2 linked regions of the Streptomyces ficellus genome follow. The protein of the gene in region 1 binds, or shares a complex with, the protein of each later gene. Links are inferred from orthologs where the notes say so. Each region holds a gene or a part of one and is shown in the gene's direction. Other genes may lie near its edges.

Region 1 (3,708 bases):
GCGATGACCGTGCCCCAGGCGGAGCCGGCGATGCCGAGGCCGAGGCCGTACACCAGCGCCACGTTCAGCACCGCGTTGGCGGTGAACCCGGCGACGGCGACGTAGAGGGGGGTCTTGGTGTCCTGGAGGCCCCGGAGTACGCCGGTGGCGGCGAGCACGATGAGCATGGCCGGGATGCCGAGGCTGGACACGCGCAAGTAGGTGGTGGCGTACGGGGCGGCGGTGCCGGAGGCGCCGAAGAGGTCGACCAGCCAGGGCGCGGCGGGCAGGGTGACGACGATGACAGCCAGCCCCAGGAGCAGGGCCAGCCAGATGCCGTCCATGCCCTGCCGGATGGCGGACGGCAGGTCGCCGGCCCCGACGCGGCGGGCGACGGCCGCGGTGGTGGCGTAGGCGAGGAAGACGAAGACGCTGACGGCCGTGGCGAGCAGGGCGGCGGCGATGCCGAGACCGGCGAGCTGCGGGGTGCCGAGGTGACCCACGACGGCGCTGTCGACCATCACGAAGAGCGGCTCGGCGACGAGCGCTCCGAAGGCCGGCACGGCGAGGGCGATGATCTCGCGGTCGTGCCGGCGGCGGTCGCTCTTCGGTCGGGCGGGGGCCTGGGTCATGGGGGCAATCTAATCTTCCACAGGTAAGAGATGCAAGGGCCATTGGATCCTTACCGATCGCTGAGTTGACCCTTCGGGTGTGCGCCGTTTGTTCTGATCTTGGTCCAGCGGGGAAAGTTTTTCTCCCCCACAGCCAGTGGATGGAAAAGACGCAGGTCAGAGACGCTTTGCTGGTGGGGCTATGAGTTTGTCCACACGGCTGTCCCCCGCTCCGTGCACAGGTTCTGCGGGGTTCTCCACAGCATCTGGGTCTTCACCCACAGGCCCTGTGGATAACCAGATTGGCTGACGGTGCCCGCGGGCCTACCGTGGTCCGGCGCTCGACGCGCCAGAAGCGGAGTTGAGCCTCTCGCTTGTCAGTGTCGTGCCGTAGAAAGAATGGCACGGCGAGGTCCGCGGAGCGGACGGGAGGAGGTGGGCCGGTGAGCATCCCCGAGCCCTTGGACGACCCCTGGGCCGACACCGGACCCAGTGACCGTCTGCCCGTCACGCGTCAGCGCGGGAGCGACCACCGCGGCCGGGGCATGGGCCGGGACGAACAGCACGAGCGGGGCAGCGAGAGCGGCCCCTGGGACAGCGGCGCGGGCGGCTTCGAGCGGGTCCCCCCGCAGGACCTCGACGCCGAGCAGTCCGTGCTCGGCGGCATGCTGCTCTCCAAGGACGCCATCGCGGACGTCGTGGAGATCATCAAGGGCCACGACTTCTACAAGCCGGCCCACGAGACCATCTACACCGCGATCCTCGACCTCTACGCCAAGGGCGAGCCGGCCGACCCGATCACCGTGGGCGCCGAACTGACCAAGCGCGGGGAGATCACCCGGGTCGGCGGGGCGTCGTACCTGCACACCCTCGTGCAGTCGGTACCCACCGCGGCGAACGCCTCGTACTACGCGGAGATCGTCCACGAGCGGGCGGTCCTGCGCCGGCTCGTCCAGGCGGGCACGAAGATCACGCAGATGGGATACGCGGCCGACGGCGACGTCGACGAGATCGTCAACTCGGCCCAGGCGGAGATCTACGCGGTCACCGAGCAGCGCACGAGCGAGGACTACTTGCCGCTCGGCGACATCATGGAGGGCGCGCTCGACGAGATCGAGGCGATCGGCTCGCGCAGCGGCGAGATGACCGGCGTACCGACCGGCTTCACGGACTTCGACTCGCTGACGAACGGCCTGCACCCCGGCCAGATGATCGTCATCGCCGCACGTCCCGCCATGGGTAAGTCGACGCTCGCGCTGGACTTCGCCCGTGCGTGCTCGATCAAGAACAACCTGCCGAGCGTCATCTTCTCCCTGGAGATGGGCCGCAACGAGATCGCCATGCGTCTGTTGTCGGCGGAGGCGCGGGTGGCCCTGCACCACATGCGCTCCGGCACGATGACGGACGAGGACTGGACGCGGCTCGCCCGCCGGATGCCGGACGTGTCGCAGGCCCCGCTCTACATCGACGACTCCCCGAACCTGTCGATGATGGAGATCCGCGCCAAGTGCCGCCGGCTCAAGCAGCGGAACAACCTGAAGCTGGTGGTCATCGACTACCTCCAGCTGATGCAGTCCGGCGGCTCCAAGCGGGCCGAGAGCCGGCAGCAGGAGGTCTCCGACATGTCGCGAAACCTGAAGCTGCTGGCCAAGGAGCTGGAGCTCCCCGTGATCGCGCTGTCCCAGCTGAACCGTGGCCCCGAGCAGCGCACGGACAAGAAGCCGATGGTCTCCGACCTCCGCGAATCCGGCTCCATCGAGCAGGACGCGGACATGGTCATCCTGCTGCACCGCGAGGACGCGTACGAGAAGGAGTCCCCCCGCGCGGGCGAGGCGGACCTCATCGTGGCCAAGCACCGTAACGGCCCGACAGCGACGATCACCGTGGCCTTCCAGGGCCACTACTCGCGGTTCGTCGACATGGCGCAGACCTGATCCACGGCTTAGCAGAGTCTCACCTTCGCGTTGGGATCCCACGACCCGATGTCGGATGAAAGTCGCCTGATGACCACATGGATGCGCTGCCACTGGGACGAGGGTGACACCTGGTTCTACTTCGAGGTCGACTCCGACGGCTGGGTGATCCGGCAGGTCGAACTCGAAGGGCCTGAGCTGATCCCGGTCGCAGCTGCCTCCGTCGCCGAGGGGCAGCGGGCCCGTGACGCAGGCCGCCTCGATGAGTACGACGGCAGGTTCGGGATCACCGCCGAGTCGCCCGTCTCGGAATGGGAAGGCCACGACCCCGAACAACTCACCTTCGAGGAGTTCGAAGAAGTCTGGGGGTCTGCACGTCGCCGGATCGCGTCCCGGCCCGGCTGACCGCTCGGCCCCGCAGAGGCTTATTGGCATCATCGCGGCATGGCCCCGACCCTTCCCCGCACCATCCGAGCCGTCGACACCGCTCACCTCCTGGACCTGGCCCAGGAGGCCGCCGTGCACGGCTTCAGCCAGCGGCTCCCGGTCGACTGGCTGAGCGAGCACCTCGCCGCAGAGGCGACGCACCACCTGTTCCCGACGCTCGTGCAGCGGCTCACGCACCGCCCCGAGGTTCCGTTGCAGTGGCGGTGCCAGCAGTTGCTGACCGTCAGCACCGGTGAGGTCTAGGCGGGCGGTACAGGGCCGCTGCCGGTCCAACTCATGGTGCTTCCTGCCCACCTGGCTGATCTTGGAACGGAAGGCGACCGGACTCGGCTGGTGGCGGCCCTGCACATGGTGCATGCGGGCCGGTGGCTGCCCCGCGACGAACAGGAGGCGCTGGGGCGGCTCGTCGGCGCGCTGAACGGCTCGGCGGAGGTGGAGCGGGCGCCCGTCGTGGGCTAATGCGGTCGACGGTGCCGCAGTATGGCGGATACACCTGGGGGATGACGTCATCCTTCGAAGCACTTCTCCCCAGCACGGAGCGCGCCCTCCTGCACCGGGTGGCCACCGCGCAGGTGGAGGGCCGGACGCCCTCGCTCGTCGGTGCGGTCGCCAGGGACGGCCGGCTGCGGTGGCAGGGCGGGCGCAGTTGCGTGGACGGGCAGGTGCCCGACGCCGATACGCAGTACCGGATCGGCTCCATCACCAAGCCGTTCACGGCGGTTCTGGTGATGCGGCTGCGGGACGAGGGTCTTCTGGAC
Region 2 (3,764 bases), 1.4 Mb from region 1 along the record:
GTCGCCGTCGGCGCCGCCCCCCGCACCGACCTCGCCGAGAACGCCGGCCTCGCGCTGGTCGACCGCGCCCACGGCGGCGGCGTCGCCGTCGACGCGTCGCTGCGCACCTCCGACCCCGACATCCACGCCGCCGGGGACGTCGCCGCCGCCGAGCACCCCCTGCTCCACACCCGGCTGCGCGTCGAACACTGGGCCAACGCCCTCAACGGCGGCCCCGCCGCCGCCCGCGCCATGCTCGGCCGGGACGTCTCCTACGACCGGGTGCCCTACTTCTTCTCCGACCAGTACGACCTGGGCATGGAGTACAGCGGCTGGGCCCCGCCGGGCACGTACGACCAGGTGGTCCTGCGCGGGGACGCCGGCAAGCGGGAATTCATCGCCTTCTGGCTGAAGGACCGCAGGGTGCTCGCCGGGATGAACGTGAATGTGTGGGACGTCACATCGGACATCCAGGCCCTCGTCCGCTCCGGGGCCCCCGTGGACCCCGACGCCCTCGCCGACCCCTCCACCCCGCTCACCGCCGTCCTGCCCGGCCCGTAACCCGCCGGCCCGCCGGCCCGCCGGACGGCCGCCGCGGCCACCGGACGGCCGCCGCGGCCACCGGACCTCCGTTCCCGCCGGGCGAGCGCCGCGGCCACCGTAAGATTTACGCGTGGCAGGCGGCAGGATCAACGATGACGACGTGAAGGCGGTACGGGACGCGGTCCCGATCGACGCCGTCGTGTCCGAATACCTCCAGCTGCGCAGCGCGGGCGGCGGCAACCTCAAGGGCCTGTGCCCCTTCCACGACGAGAAGTCCCCCTCCTTCCAGGTCAGCCCCAGCAAGGGTCTCTTCCACTGCTTCGGCTGCCAGGAGGGCGGGGACACCATCGCCTTCGTGATGAAGATCGACCACCTCTCCTTCTCGGAGACGGTCGAGCGCCTCGCCGCCAAGGCGGGCATCACCCTGCGGTACGAGGAGGGCGGGTACAACCCCGGCCACCAGCGCGGCGAGCGGATCCGGCTGATCGAGGCCCACAAGGCCGCCGCCCAGTTCTACGCCGAGCAACTGGACGGCGCCGAGGCCGAGATCGGCCGGAAGTTCCTCGCCGAGCGCGGCTTCGACCAGGCCGCCGCCCAGCACTTCGGCGTCGGCTACAGCCCGGCCGGCTGGGACCACCTCACCCGCCACCTGCGCGGCAAGGGCTTCTCCGACAAGGAACTGCTCGTCTCCGGACTCGCCCAGGAATCCCGCCGCAACCCCATCGACCGCTTCCGGGGCCGCCTGATGTGGCCCATCCGGGACGTCGGCGGCGACGTCGTCGGCTTCGGCGCCCGCAAGCTCCGCGACGACGACAACGGGCCCAAGTACCTCAACACGCCCGAGACGCCGATCTACAAGAAGTCCCAGGTCCTCTACGGCATCGACCTGGCCAAGAAGGACATCGCCAAGTCCAGCCGGGCCGTCGTCGTCGAGGGCTACACCGACGTCATGGCCTGCCACCTCGCCGGCGTCACCACCGCCATCGCCACCTGCGGCACCGCCTTCGGCGGCGACCACATCAAGATCCTCCGTCGGCTGCTGATGGACAACGGCTCCGCCCGCGTCATCTTCACCTTCGACGGCGACGCCGCCGGACAGAAGGCCGCGCTGCGCGCCTTCGAGGACGACCAGAAGTTCGCCGCCGAGACGTACATCGCCATCGCCCCCGACGGCATGGACCCCTGCGAGCTGCGCCTCGCCAAGGGCGACGACGCCGTCGCCGACCTCGTCGAGCCCCGCACCCCGCTCTTCGAGTTCGCCCTGCGCCAGATCGTGAACCGGTACGACCTGGAGACCCCGGCCGGCCGCGCCGCCGCCCTCGACGAGGCCGCGCCGATCGTCGCCCGCATCAAGAACATCGCCTCGCAGCACGAGGTCGCCGTCCAGCTCGCCGGCATGCTCGGCATCCTCGACACCCAGTTCGTCGTCAAGCGCGTCGCCCAGTTCGCCCGCTGGGCCAGGGACCGCGGCGGCCGGGGCCCCGCGCCCGCGACCCAGGCCCGCCCCCCGGCCGCCGCACCCGCGCCGCACGCCCCCGCCGCACCCTCGGGCCCCGCGCTGAACCTGCGCAGCCCGGCCCACCGCACCGAACGCGAACTGCTCAAGCTCGCCCTCCAGTACCCGGCCCTCGTCTCGCCCGCCTTCGACGCGTACGGCGCCGACGAGTTCACCGCCCCGCCGTACGCGGCCGTCCGCCAGACCATCGCCGACGCGGGCGGCGCCGAGCAGGGCATCAGCAACGCCGCCGAATACCTGGCGCGCGTCCGGGACGCGGCGCCCGACGACCGGGTCCGCGCGCTGGTCACCGAGCTGGCCGTCGAGGTCATCCACGGCCGCACCGTCGACGAGACGTACGCGGGCGACCAGCTCGTCCAGGTCCGGCTCCGCGCGGTCGACCGGCGCATCCGTGACGTCACCGGCTCCCTCACCCGCCTCGGCACCCACGCCGACCCGGACCACCTCGCCGCCGTCCAGAACGAGCTGTGGGTCCTCCAGCAGTACGCCCAGTCCCTGCGCAACAACGGCGCGGACGCGCTGTAGCGCGCCGGTCGCAAAAAGTCGCCGCACGCCCCTCGTGGCAGCGATGTGTCGTACCCCACACTGGGGGCGGTGCCTGAGTCCTCGGAGCGCGGCCGGTCCACCGATGGTGGGCGCCCCACCCCCGCGGATCCGCTCATCGAGTACGGGACGGAGAACAGCGGCGCGGCCGCCGCCGTCCCGCTGCCGCACGCCCCCGAACCGGCAGCGATCACCCTGGAGGTCGCCCCCGTGCAGACCCGGACCCCGACCGACATCGACCCCGCCACGGCCACGGCCATCGCCGTCCCCGTGCAGGGCCTTCCGACGCGGCACCCGGAGGCCGGACCCGGCGCGGGGCCGGACGCGCCGACCGGCGCCGCCCCCGACGCACCGGCCGGTCCCGACCTCGACCCGCTGACCGACCCCGTACTCGACCCCGTACTCGACACGGCGACGGACCCCGTGCTCGACCCCGTGCCCGACGTCGTGCCGGTGCTCCCGCCCGACGCCGTACCGGACGCGGAACCCGACGACGCCGGGCAGACCGCCACCGGCCGCAGCCGCACCGCCTCCGCGGAAGCCGCCGGGAGCGGCCCCTCCGCCGACCTCTTCCGCCAGTACCTCCGCGAAATAGGCCGGATACCGCTGCTGACCGCCGCCGAAGAGGTCGAACTCGCCCGCCGCGTCGAAGCCGGACTGTTCGCCGAGGAGAAACTCGCCCGCACCCCCGACCCGGACTCCCAACTGGCCCTGGACCTCGACCGGCTGGTCGTCATGGGACGGATGGCCAAACGCCGCCTCATCGAGGCGAACCTGCGCCTCGTCGTCTCCGTCGCCAAACGCTACGTCGGCCGCGGCCTGACCATGCTCGACCTCGTCCAGGAGGGCAACCTCGGCCTGATCAGGGCGGTCGAGAAGTTCGACTACGCGCGCGGCTACAAGTTCTCCACGTACGCCACCTGGTGGATCCGCCAGGCCATGTCCCGCGCCCTCGCCGACCAGGCGCGGACCATCCGCGTCCCCGTCCACGTCGTCGAACTGATCAACCGGGTCGTCCGCGTCCAGCGCCGCATGCTCCAGGAACGCGGCTGCGAACCCACCCACGACGAGGTCGCCGCCCACCTCGACCTGGCACCCGAGCGGGTCGGCGAAGTGCTGCGCCTCGCCCAGGAGCCGATCTCGCTGCACGCCCCCGTCGGCGAGGAGGACGACGTCGCGCTCG

What was found. Proteins that work in one complex are often made in the same cells at the same time.
Region 2: the proteins of dnaB (region 1) and dnaG are in contact, whole or in part, in a crystal structure (PDB 2R6A), measured with the Geobacillus stearothermophilus proteins. The link is inferred for Streptomyces ficellus from one-to-one orthologs. Residues at the interface, in WP_033016901.1 of Geobacillus stearothermophilus: Ser13, Glu15, Ala16, Gln18, Glu91, Leu92, Asp94, Ala95, Val96, Pro97, Thr98, Ala99, Ala100, Asn101, Tyr104, Tyr105, Ile108; in WP_049624496.1 of Geobacillus stearothermophilus: Lys456, Leu457, Leu458, Pro459, Ala460, Asn463, Ala464, Leu467, Leu535, Leu536, Ile537, Ala538, Gln544, Glu545, Asp548, Tyr549, His552.

The regions. Positions count from the first base shown.
Region 1 is NZ_CP034279.1:3,663,516-3,667,223, forward strand. Bases 353-3,278 are described here. They hold dnaB (replicative DNA helicase), read left to right. Parts: upstream 353-1,033; coding sequence 1,034-2,524; downstream 2,525-3,278. Other genes in these bases: EIZ62_RS16230 (MATE family efflux transporter), read right to left, coding at 353-611; EIZ62_RS16240 (hypothetical protein), read left to right, coding at 2,594-2,908. In the rest of the region: more of EIZ62_RS16230, read right to left, coding at 1-352; EIZ62_RS32745 (hypothetical protein), read left to right, coding at 3,284-3,409; EIZ62_RS16250 (serine hydrolase domain-containing protein), read left to right, coding at 3,451-3,708. UniProt on the Escherichia coli protein: The main replicative DNA helicase, it participates in initiation and elongation during chromosome replication. Travels ahead of the DNA replisome, separating dsDNA into templates for DNA synthesis.
Region 2 is NZ_CP034279.1:5,066,909-5,070,672, forward strand. The notes cover bases 126-3,107. They hold dnaG (DNA primase), read left to right. Parts: upstream 126-652; coding sequence 653-2,563; downstream 2,564-3,107. Other genes in these bases: EIZ62_RS22640 (NAD(P)/FAD-dependent oxidoreductase), read left to right, coding at 126-540; EIZ62_RS22650 (RNA polymerase sigma factor), read left to right, coding at 2,633-3,107. Outside these bases: more of EIZ62_RS22640, read left to right, coding at 1-125; more of EIZ62_RS22650, read left to right, coding at 3,108-3,764. UniProt on the Escherichia coli protein: RNA polymerase that catalyzes the synthesis of short RNA molecules used as primers for DNA polymerase during DNA replication.